One region of the Geodermatophilus sp. DSM 44513 genome, then DNA from elsewhere that is predicted to be linked to it. Evidence: riboswitches for the same ligand, from Rfam matches in the RefSeq annotation. Region 1 holds a riboswitch; the other holds the start of a gene.

Evidence for each region. A riboswitch is a leader RNA that binds a small molecule or an ion and turns the genes downstream of it on or off. The one in region 1 is predicted to bind thiamine pyrophosphate.
Region 2: it holds a riboswitch for thiamine pyrophosphate, as region 1 does, so the genes downstream of both, RTG05_RS10245 (sodium:solute symporter family transporter) here and RTG05_RS22010 (alcohol dehydrogenase catalytic domain-containing protein) in region 1, are expected to answer to the same signal.

The regions. Positions count from the first base shown of each region.
Region 1 covers NZ_CP135963.1:4,568,156-4,573,923, reverse strand. The annotation lists gene thiD (bifunctional hydroxymethylpyrimidine kinase/phosphomethylpyrimidine kinase) at 1-321, opposite strand, end outside; gene thiE (thiamine phosphate synthase) at 318-974, opposite strand; gene thiM (hydroxyethylthiazole kinase) at 971-1,759, opposite strand; TPP riboswitch at 1,753-1,848, opposite strand; TPP riboswitch at 1,889-1,983, shown strand; gene RTG05_RS22010 (alcohol dehydrogenase catalytic domain-containing protein) at 1,986-2,999, shown strand; gene RTG05_RS22005 (DEAD/DEAH box helicase) at 3,048-4,766, opposite strand; gene RTG05_RS22000 (alpha/beta fold hydrolase) at 4,910-5,752, shown strand.
Region 2 covers NZ_CP135963.1:2,108,659-2,114,426, forward strand. The annotation lists gene RTG05_RS10235 (acyl-CoA reductase) at 1-957, opposite strand, end outside; gene RTG05_RS10240 (LuxE/PaaK family acyltransferase) at 954-2,129, opposite strand; gene RTG05_RS10245 (sodium:solute symporter family transporter) at 2,126-3,565, opposite strand; TPP riboswitch at 3,555-3,667, opposite strand; gene RTG05_RS10250 (hypothetical protein) at 3,743-3,997, opposite strand; gene RTG05_RS10255 (DUF427 domain-containing protein) at 4,236-5,030, shown strand; gene RTG05_RS10260 (oxidoreductase dimerization domain-containing protein) at 5,103-5,318, opposite strand; gene RTG05_RS10265 (phosphorylase family protein) at 5,526-5,738, opposite strand.

The DNA of each region.
Region 1 (5,768 bases):
CGGGTCGCACACCACCGGCCCGCCCGGGCGGGCGGCCAGCGCCTCCGCGACCGCGTGGACCACGTCGGCGGTGCCGAGCATGCCGAGCTTGGTGGCGTGCACCCCGACGTCGGCGAACAGCGTGGCCAGCTGCTCGGCGACGAAGGCGGCGGGGACGGCGTGCACGCCGGTGACGCCGCGGGTGTTCTGCGCCGTGAGCGCGGTGAGCACCGCGGTGCCGTAGACGCCCAGCGCGCTGAAGGTCTTCAGGTCGGCCTGGATGCCGGCGCCGCCGCTGGGGTCGCTCCCCGCCACGGTCAGCGCCACCGCGACCCCGCTCACCGGGCCGCCCCGATCGACTCGTCCAGCCGGCGGGCCGCCCGCTGCGGGTCCTCCGCCGTGCAGATCGCCGAGACGACGCACACGCCGTCCACCCCGGTGGCGGCCACCTCGCCGGCCCGGTCGGCGTCGATGCCGCCGATCGCGACGGTGGTGAACCCCGCGGCCCGGGCCTCGTCGGCCAGCGCGCGGACGCCGTCCGGGCCGAGCGCGGTGCCGGCGTCGGGCTTGGTCGGCGTCGACCACACCGGGCCGATGCCCACCAGGTCGACGGTGCCGGGCGGCAGGGCGCGGGCGACGTCGAGCTCGGCGACGGAGGAGACGCTGAACCCGAGCAGCCGGTCGGGACCGAGCAGGGCCCGCACCTCGGCGGGGGGCAGGTCGTCCTGGCCGAGGTGCACGCCGTCGGCCCCGGCGAGCAGCGCGACGTCGACCGCGTCGTTGACCCACAGCGCGACGTCGGGCCGGCCGGCCAGCGCGTCCTGCACCGCCCGGGTGAGCGCCAGCAGCTCGCGGCGGGCGGCGGTCTTGTCCCGGACCTGGACGGTGGTGACGCCACCGGCCACGGCCGCGCGGACGACGTCGGCCACCGGGCGGGGGCGGCACAGCGCGGTGTCGGTGACCAGGTAGAGGGTCGGGTCGAACGCCCTGCTCATCGGACGTCGGCCGCGGCCAGCGCGTCGCCGTCCACGGCGTCCAGCGCGTCGAGCCAGGCGGGGGTGAAGGTGCCGGGGCCGCCGGCCACCGCCGCGGCGCGCTCGGCGGCGACGGCGACGTGCGCGTGCGCGGCGACCGCCCCGGTGAGCGGGTCGCCGGTGGCGGCCACGTAGGCGGCGACCAGGGCGCCCAGCGCGCAGCCGGCACCGGTGGTGCGGGTGAGCAGCGCCGAGCCGCCGCCGACGCGGACCGTGCGCCGCCCGTCCGTGACCAGGTCGACCGCGCCGCTGACCGCGACCACCCCGCCGGTGCGGGCGGCGAGCTCGGCGGCGGCCTTCGCGGCGTCCTCGGCGCTGTCGGTGCTGTCCACGCCGCGGCCGCCGGCGCCCGCGCCGGCCAGCGCCATGACCTCCGAGGCGTTGCCGCGGACGACGGTCGGCCGCAGCCCCACCAGCTCGGCGGCCAGTCCGGTGCGGAACGCCAGCCCGCCGACCGCGACCGGGTCGAGCACCCACGGCGTGCCGGCCGTCCCGGCCGCGCGGGCGGCCAGCCGCATGGCCTCGGCGGTGCGGGCGGAGACGGTGCCCACGTTGACCAGCACCGCGGAGGCGACCGCGGCGAAGTCGCCGGCCTCCTCCGGGGCGTCCACCATCGCCGGCGCGGCGCCGACGGCCAGCAGGGCGTTGGCGGTGACGGTCTGCACGACGGTGTTGGTCAGGCAGTGCACCAGGGGGGTGCGGGTGCGCAGCGCCGCGGAGGCGGCCCGCAGGTCGAGGACCGGCATGCCGGTGACATCCCTTCGCCAGTGCGAACTGGAGCAGGTTCGACGGGTGTGCTCTCAGTCCCCGGGAGGGGACACCCCGTGCCGAGCCGAACGTAACACCGGCCGGTCGGCCCGGTAGCGTCCCGGCCCTGACCACGGGAGCCCGCGCCGAGCGGGCTGAGAGGGCGGCTGGGGCCGCCGACCGTCCGAACCTGTCCGGGTCGTGCCGGCGTAGGGAGGCCGTTGCGTGCGTGCTGTCCGTTTCTCCGGGGTGGGACACCCCCTGACCGTCGAGGACGTCGAGTCCCCTCGCCCCGGTCCGGGCGAGGTGCTGCTCGACGTCGCCGCGGCCGGGGTGTGCGGCACCGAGCTGCACTTCCTCGACGGCCTGCTCACCCCGGCCCGCACCCCGATCACCCTGGGCCACGAGGTCGCCGGGGTGGTGGCCGCGCTCGGCGAGGGGGTCGACGGCGTCGCGGTGGGTGACCGGGTCGCCGTCCACTACCTGCACGCCTGCCACCGGTGCCGCTGGTGCCGGGCCGGCGACGACCACCTGTGCGACGCGCCGCTGGGCTTCCTCGCGTTCGCCACCGACGGGGGGTTCGCCGAGCAGGTCGCCGTCCCGGCCTCGTCGGTGGTGCCCGTGCCGGCGGGGGTGGACCTGCCCACCGCGGCCACGCTGTGCTGCAGCGGGACGACGGCGTTGCACGCGGTGTCGGTCGCCGGCGTGCGGCCCGGGTCGGACGCCGTCGTGTACGGCGTCGGCGGGGTCGGGCTGGCGTTGGTGCAGGTGCTGCGGGAGGCCGGCGCGCGGGTGGTCGCGGTGGCCCGGTCGGCACGGCGGCTGGAGCTGGCCCGCGAGCTGGGCGCCGCGGTGACCGTGGACGCGTCGGCCGGGGACGTCGCCGGCGCCGTCCGGGAGGCCACCGGTGGCCGTGGGGCGGACGTCGTGTTCGAGCTGGTCGGCACCCGGGAGACCGGCGCCGCCGCGCTGGCCGCCCTGGGCAAGCGCGGCACGCTGGTCTACGTCGGCTACTCCGCCGAGCGGGTGGAGGTCGACCCGCTGGCGATGGTGGTGCCCGAGCAGCGGATCGTCACCTCCGTCGGCAACCGGCGCGCCGAGCTGGTCGAGGCCCTGGAGCTGGCCGCCCGCGGCCGGCTGGTCACCAGCGTGAGCACGCACCCGCTGGCCGACGCCCCGCGGGTGCTCGAGGACCTGCGCGCCGGCCGCGTCGTGGGCCGCGCGGTGCTCGTGCCCTGACCACCCGTCGCTCCGCCGTCCGCTCGTCCCGGTGGCGGCCCGCGCGGGTCAGCCGTCGGTGAGGGTGGCCGGTGGCAGCCAGTCGGCGTCCAGCAGCTCGGCGACCTCCCGCAGCGCGGAGGTGTCCGCGCCCGCGGTCGAGCCGCTGACCGCCAGCCGCTCCACCATCACCCGGGCCACCTGCTCCTCCACGGTGTCCGCGGCGAAGGCCACCCGCCACGGGGAGACCTGGCCGTCGCGGTGGGTGCGGCCGGTGACCTGGCGGGCCTGGATGCCGGAGAACCGCGGCTGGTGGAACAGTCCGACCCGCGGGGTGGTGGACGCCGTCGCCCCGCCGGGCAGCAGCTCGCCAGCGTGCAGGCTGATCGACGCCGTCACGGTGAACACGCACACCGGCGCCACCCCGGTCTGGAAGCGCAACCGCTCGGCCTCGACGTCGAAGCGGTCGCGCCCGTAGATCGACGCCACCGCGACGCCGGAGTCCTGCAGCGCCTCGCGGATGGGATCGGCGGCCGTCTCCACGAACTCCACCGACACCGCGACCTGGCGCTCGGCCTCCACCTGGGCCCGCACCCAGTCGACGGTGGCCTGCGCGCGGATCAGCCCGGCCTTCTGCCGGAACCGCAGCAGCGCCGCCCGCCCGCGCGCGGTCTGCCGGGCGCGGCGGGCCAGCTGCATCTCCGCCCGGAACTCCTGCCACTCCGACTCGTAGGCGGTCCGCTCGGCCGGGGTGAGTGCGACCGGCGTTCCGGTGACCGACACCGGACCCCACGGCGCCGGGCGGTGCAGCGTGGCGGGCGGGTCCCCGCCGGCCAGCCAGCCCTGCAGCCGGGCCAGGTCCGCGCGGCGGGCGTCGGCGTCCTCGGTCCACGCCCACCCGTACCGCCCACGTTCCACGTGGAACCCGTGCTCGGCGAGCCTCGCGGGCAGGTCCGCCCAGGCGCGCAGCGGGTCGCCGTGCCGCTGGGCGAACTGCGGCGCGAGGTAGGGCAGCTCCAGCGGCGTGTGCGCCGGGGTGGCGGTCGCGGCGACGACGAACGGCACGTCCCTCACCCGGCCGGCGCCGGAGACGGCCCGCCAGTGCTTCCACCGCTGGGTGGTCGTGTGCCGGACCATGTGCGCCTCGTCGGCGATGACGACGTCGAACCGCAGGCCGGCGACCTTGGCCAGCCGGTCCCAGGTGGTGACGCACCAGCGCAGGCCGCCGTCGCCGAAGCCGGCGATCGAGCGGGTCCAGTGCGGGACGGTGATCGCGGCCGGGCGGTCGGCGACGACCAGCACCCGGTCGCCGCCGCGGGCCTCGCAGACCTCACGGGCGGCCAGGACGGCGGTGCCGGTCTTGCCCACGCCGGGGTCGTCGCCGAGCAGGAAGACCCGGTGCCCGGCGGCGGCGGAGGCGACCACGGCCTCCGCGCCGGTGCACTGCTCCTCGCGCGGGACCAGCGGCCGGCCGGGCGGCACCGGGCGGGGGGTGTCGTTGAGCTCGTCCTCGAGGAACCGCTCGAGGGTGTACGGCGGCGGGTCGTAGGCGGCCAGCGCCGGGGGCAGCTCGCGGCCGACCCACACGTGCGCCTGCAGCTCCGCGTGCCACTGCGCGCCCGGCGCCGGGGCGCGGAAGGGCACGGCGAGCACCCACACCCGCTCCCCCGGCCGGGCGACCGGCCGCTCGGCGGCGGGCTGCGCGGTGCGGCGGGCGGGCGCCTTCCGGCGCGAGGTCGTGGTGGTGCCCGTGGAGCGGCTGGTGGTCCGGCGTCGCCGTCCGGGCACGGTCGCGGTGCTCCTCTCCTCCGGCGGTGGCCCGGGGAGCCGGGCCGCCGCAGGGATGGTGCGTCGGCCCGGCGCCGGTCCGGTGGCGCCCCGCCGGACCGTGAGCCGCGTGGCGTCGTGTCCGGCTGTGGTGCGATGACCCGGTGACCGACGCGGAGGAACGGCTGCACGCCCGGACGCTGGGGGACGCCGGGCCGCGGGTGGCGTTCGTGCACGGCCTGTTCGGCCAGGGCCGGAACTGGACGACGATCGCCAAGGGCCTGGCGGGCGACCACCGGGTCACCCTGCTGGACCTGCCCAACCACGGGCACTCGCCGTGGACCGACCGGGTCGACTACGTCGACATGGCCGAGCTGCTGGCCGTGGAGCTGCGTTCGTCCGGGGAGCCGGTCACCCTCGTCGGGCACTCGATGGGCGGCAAGGTGGCCATGCAGCTGGCGCTGCGGCACCCGGAGCTGCTGCGCGCGCTGGTCGTCGTCGACGTCGCCCCGGTGGAGTACCCGGTCTCCGGCGGTCGCACCGGCGACCCCGACGAGGAGGCCTCGCCGTTCGCCGCCTTCATCGCCGCGATGCGCGCCGTGGACCTCGACCGGCTGGAGACCCGCGAGGACGCCGACGCCGCGCTGCGGGACGCCGTCCCCAGCACGATGGTGCGCTCGTTCCTGCTGCAGTCCCTGGTGCGCGACGGGGTGGGCCCCGACGGCGGCTGGCGCTGGCGGCTGAACCTGGCGGTGCTCGAGCGCGACCTCGGTGAGCTGCGCGGCTTCCCCGAGCCGCCGCCGGGCGCCCGCTACGACGGGCCGGTGCTGTGGCTCGCCGGCGCCACCTCCCACTACGTGCTCCCGCAGGACCGCGCGCGCATGGAGGAGCTGTTCCCGAACACCCGGCTGGTGCGGGTGAAGGGCGCCGGCCACTGGGTGCACTCCGAGCAGCCCGAGGTCTTCCTGCAGTCGGTGCGGGCCTTCCTCGACCGCGTCGAGTCCTGAGCCGTGCGCCGGGCCG
Region 2 (5,768 bases), 2.2 Mb from region 1:
GCCGCGCTCGACGAACACCACGTGCGGGGACAGGCAGCCCTGCTGGTCGTACTGGGACACGTCGCGGGCGACGCGGCGGGCCGTCTCGGCGTAGCGGGTCAACGCCAGCGCCTCGGAGCCGACGACGGCGAAGCTGACCTTGTGCCCGTAGGGCACGAACGGCACGCCCACCGGCACCCGCCGGGCCAGGCTCTCGGTGGCCCGCAGGCCGGCGGTGGCCGTGACCGCGTCGGAGCGGGCGAAGGCGGCCTGCTCGACGTCCTCGGCCCCGCCGGGCCAGTGGACGACGGCCAGGCACCGTCCCAGCCCCGGGTCCTCCTCGGCGACGGTCTGGGCGAACAGCACGGGGAACAGCGGCTCGGCGCCGGCGGACTTGCCGAGCGTCGCGGACTTGACGAGGAGGGCGCAGACCAGGTTCCAGGCGGGCAGGCCGGGCACGTTGCCGGCGAAGACCTGGGTGGTCAGCCGGGGCCCGTAGGCCCGGGAGAGGCCCCCCGCCCGGTTGGGCTGGAAGCCGTCGAGCACCAGCGGGTTGTCGAAGTCCTGGGCGAGGAAGCGCAGCAGCCGGTCCCGGCGGAAGGTCCTCAGGTGGTCCCTCAACCCGCGGCGGACCATGTCCGGGGCGTACCCGGTGATCCGCGGCAGCAGCTGCTCGGCGGTGCGGCGCTGTGGCAGGTCGGGGTCGGACCAGCGGGCCACCACGCGGCCCACCGTCTCCAGCACTTCCATCACCGGGCGGTCGGCCAGCACCTCGGCCTGGGCCCGCAGCAGCCGCTCGCACAGCACCTCGACGAGCGCCGGCGTCACCACCGGCCCGCGCAGCGGCACGTCGCCCACGCGGCGCGTCGTCCACTCCAGCGCGGCCAGCTCGGCGTCGTCCAGCTGCGGCAGGAAGCAGGCGTCCACCGCCTCGACCGGCTCCGCCCCCTCGAGCGCCCGCGGGTCCAGCAGGGTCACGACCGGCCTCCCTCGTTCGCCGCGAGCAGCTCGTCCAGGGCGAGCGAGCACCCCCGGGCCGCGCTGCCCTGCGCCCGGCCCAGCAGCACGAACCCGCCTGCCGGGCCGCCCTCCGCGAGGTGACCGACGTCCTCGGCCAGGACGGCCAGGACCGAACCGCGGTTGGCCAGGTCGTGGTGCACCAGCAACCCGCGCTGCCCCGGCGGCACCGGCCGGCCGGTGCCGGCATCCACCGCCTGCACGCGGGCCCACGGCGGCACGGCCTTGACCCGTGGTGCCGGGTCCCGCCCGAGCCACGCCCGCCGCAGGGACGTGTCGTAGTACTGGGTGCTGATCTCGGTCATCCCGTAGTAGTTGACGCACCACGCGTCCGGGACGCCCAGCCGCTGGCCGAGTGCCGTCCGCAGCGCCTCGGCCGGGACCTCCCGGGACCGGCCCTTGAAACCGCCGGTGTCCAGCACCCGGCTGCCGGGCGGCAGCCGGAACGCGGTGCCTGCCGCCTCCAGCGCGTCGAGCAGGTGCACGTAGGCGAAGGAGGTCCCCAGCAGCCCCACCGGGACGCCGTCGCGCTCGGCCGCCGCCAGGGCGGCGAGGAGCCCGTCGAGGTCCAGCCCCTCGGCGCCGACGAAGGTGCCGCTGCCGGCGGCACCGAAGGAGTCGACCAGTCGCTGCAGGAAGTACGCCAGTGAGGAGTGCGGCTGCTGCTCCGGCGGCGGGTTGAGGACCAGCAGCCGCAACTGCGCCCGGTCCGGCAGGAACCACTGCCGGAAGCCGGTGCGCAGCGAGGCGTCGTACAGGTGCAGGTGCGGGTGGTGGTTGCGCCCCCGCCGGCCCGGGTCGGTGCTGCCGCTGGTCGTGAACACCGCCGCAGCCTGCTCCGGTGGTGCGCACGACAGCGTCAGCTCCCGGAAGGCGCTCAGCGGCACCGGCGGGATCTCCCGCCAGCCGCGCACCTGCCCGGGCTCTGCGCCGCGCGCCCGGCAGTAGCGCCGGTAGGGGCGGTTGCGCTCGTACTGGTCGGCGAACAGGTCCAGTGCGAGCCGGTCGAACTCCGCCTCCTGGGCCTGCGTCGGGCCGCCGTCGTCCCGGGTCTGCGCCGACGCCTCGATCCAGGCGAGCAGCCGCCGGTCCAGCTCACCGAGCTCGGGGACCGTGGGGGACCGGCCGTTCACCGGGCCACCCGCTCGTCCACGGGCCCGTCCAGCGGCCGGACCCGGCGCGGGAGTTCCCGCAGGTCGGTGCTGCGCCGGCCGAGGAGGGAGACCAGCACCGTCACCGCGGTGGACGCCGCCAGGGCCGCGGCGAAGGGCGGCAGCGACAGGCCGTCGGCGAACGTGGCGACGTCGACCGCGGCGGCGAGGGACCCGCCGGCGACCAGACCGTGCGCCAGGGCGCCGAGGAGGCCGGCCACGGCTCCGGCGACCGCGGCGGCCGGGGTGGTGCGGCGCCACAGCCCGAGGAAGGCCGGCGCGATCGTCGCCGCGCACAGCAGGTCGGCGACCAGGAACAGCCGGAGCACCGAGATTCCCTGGAAGGCCACGAGTGCCGGCACCACGGTGAGCAGCACCACGAGCAGCCGGGCGCCGCGCAGCCCCCACCGCGGCGCCTCGGTGACCACGGCCGCGGCGAGACCGCCCTGCAGCGTGTCGACGGTGGAGGTCACCAGGGCCACCGTGAAGACCAGGACGACGACCAGCACCCACTGCTCGGCCCCGGCCAGCAGCGCGAAGAAGGGCACCGGCGGGTTGCCGAGGTCCACCGCCGAGGCCGCGGCCAGCAGGCCGACCACCCCCGCGGGCAGCACCACGAGGACGCGCATCGCGGCACCCAGCAGCGCCCCGCGGGTCAGGGCCCGCTCGTCGCGCGCGGACCACACCCGCTGCCAGTAACCGTTGTGGAACAGGCTGGTGGCCAGGACGGCGACGACCAGGGTAGCCGCCCCCTCCAGCCCCGCGCCGTCGACGGCGAGCAGCCGCCCGGCGTCCTGGGGCCCCGAGTCCGGCAGCGCGCGGACGACGGCGATACCGACCACGCCGAGCAGCAGCAGGAGCAGCCAGCCCTGCCACGCGTCGGTGCGGATGGAGGCCCGCAGTCCCCCGTGGGCGGTGTACAGCGTGGTGACCGCGGCGACGGCGACCACGCCCACCCGCGGGTCCAGGCCGGACAGGCGCCCCAGCACCGCCCCGATGGCGGTCAACTCCGCGGCCAGCGCGACGAGCATGTACCCCAGGGAGATGCCCAGCACGTACGCGTGCATGACGCGTCCGAGGCGCAGCCGCACGAACTCCACGAGGTTGTGCCCGCGGGGGAGCAGCGCCCGCAGGCGGCGGCCGAGCAGCACCAGCGCCAGCAGGGGCAGGGTGATGGCCACCGCGTAGCCCACCACTCCAGCCAGGCCCACCGAGGCGCCCACCTCCGGCGGCGCGAACAACACCCACGCGCCGACGCCGGAGGCGAAGAAGGACAGCCCGAGGGCGCCGCCGCCCTGGGTGCCCCGGGCGACGGCGAACTCCTCCAGGTCCCGGTCGCGGCCGACCCCGAGGCCCACGCCGGCGAACAACAGCAGCACGGCGGCCACGGCCACCGCGGTCAGGGCGGTGCCCACCACGTCGAGTCCCTCCGCCGGCATTACCCGGTCAGGTTCCTGCGGTCGGCGACGCGTCCAGCCGCCCTCTCAGCCCGGTCCGCCCGAGCTCCCGTGTCTGCAGGACTAACACTACCCAGGCACCGCGCGGTCGCACCGGGCGGAGGGCGCCTGCCGCGCCGGCGGGCGACCGATCAGCGGTCACCACGCGGGGGAGGGGAGCCACCCGCCGGCGGCGGCGCGGAAGTGCTCCGGGGGCAGCCGGCCGGCTCCGGCCGGGACCGACCCGAGCAGCGGGACGCCCACCCGTGGCAGGTCCGCGAGGTTGCAGCGCTCGGCCATGCCCGGCTCGGCCGGCCAGGATCCGACGACCAGGCCGGCGGGTTCCAGGCCGCGGGCGCGCAGCGCCTCGACGGTCAGTCCGGTGTGGTTCAGCGTGCCGAGCCCGGCAGCCACCACGACACCGGATGGGGTCTGGCCGTGTCGTCGCTAGACGCCGACCGACTGCCGGCGGGCCCGCCAGGTCCGGCTCCGTCCCGTCGCCCGGCCGCACCCCCCGGGCAACGGCGGCGGAGCCTGGACAGCCCCCTCGTCCCGGGGGAGGCTGGCGTGCGCGGCGTCGTCCTGGACGTCGCGACCGGCCGGCTGAGCCGGGTCCGGTGAGCCGGCGCCCGAGCAGGAGAGGAGAGGGACCGTGTCGCTGACCCTAGGCACCGGGCCGCTCGCGCGGCCGTCGGCGGGGCAGCTGAACGCCGACCTGTGGTCGGTCGCGCCCGCGCACGCGCTGTTCCTCCACCCCGTGCAGGAGCGCATCCGGGGCATCCTCGGCGGGGAGACGGTGGTGGACACAACCGGCGCGGTGATGCTGCACGAGACGGGGCTGCTGCCACGCTGGTACCTGCCAGAGGCTCACGTGGCACCGGGCGTCTTGGAGCCGAGCGACACCCGCACCACCTGCCCGTTCAAGGGCGAGGCCGTGTACTGGCACCTGGCGGTCGACGGCCGGCGCGTGGCCGACGCGGCGTGGTCCTACCCCGACCCGGTGGAGGGCTGCCCGCCGCTGGCCGGCCTGGTCTCCTTCCCCTTCGAGGCCCTGGACACCTGGCTGGTCGAGGACGACGTGCAGATCGGCCACCCGCGCGACCCGTTCCACCGGGTCGACGTCCGCCGCTCGTCCCGGCACGTGGTGGTCCGCGTGGGCGGGCAGGTGGTCGCCGAGACCGGCAGCCCGTTCGCCGTGGTCGAGACCGGCCTGCCGGTGCGCTGGTACGTGCCGGGGTCCGACGTCCGGCCCGGCGTGCTGGAGCCGAGTGCCACGACGACGGTCTGCGCGTACAAGGGCGTGGCCACCTACGAGCACGTCGTGGTCGACGGGCACCGGTACGACGACGTCGTGTGGTGCTACCGCGAGCCGCTGCCGGAGGCGCTGCCGATCGCGGGACACCGGTCCTTCCACGGGGACGGCGTGGAAGTCGCGGTCACCACCTGAGCCGCCGGTCGGGCGAGCCGAGGCAGCTCTGCAGCGGGTCCGCGACGCCCGAGGTCGGCCCGGCCCGGTCGGTCAGGACACGCCGCGCTCCTGCTCGAGCAGGCGCAGCCAAACCTCGCTGAGGGTCGGGAACTCCGGTACCGCGTGCCAGCGGGTGTCGACGGGCACCTGGCCGACGATCGCGATGGTGGCCGCGTGCAGCAGCTCGCCGACCCCAGGGCCGACGAACGTCGCACCGACGAGCAGGCGGCTGTCAGCGTCGATGACCAGCTGGGCGGTGGCGTGCACACCCTGGCCCTCCCCTGACTGCTGAGCACCGGGTGCTCGTGCTCCGCCGGGAGACCCAGACGACGGGCGGCGCCCGATGAGCGCGGCCAGCCGGGGCGGTCGGCCGGAGCCGACGCCGGCCACCCGAGCCGCGCAGACCGGTCCGACGACCGCACCCGCAGCCCGTGACGCGACGGCCCAGGAGGGCCTTGGCGACGGCACGGCCGCTCAGGGCAGCCGCTCCAGCAGCCGCACGAGGAGGCTGCCGAGACCGCTGGCCGCGGCTCTGCCGGCGGAGACGACCTCGCCGGCGTCCAGCGGCTCGCCCGTGACACCGGCTGCGGCGTTGGTGACCAGCGACAGGCCGACCACCTCCAGCCCGGCGGCGCGGGCCGCGATCGCCTCCAGTGCGGTGGACATGCCGACCAGGTCGGCGCCCATCGTGCGCAGCATGCGGATCTCGGGGTCTCG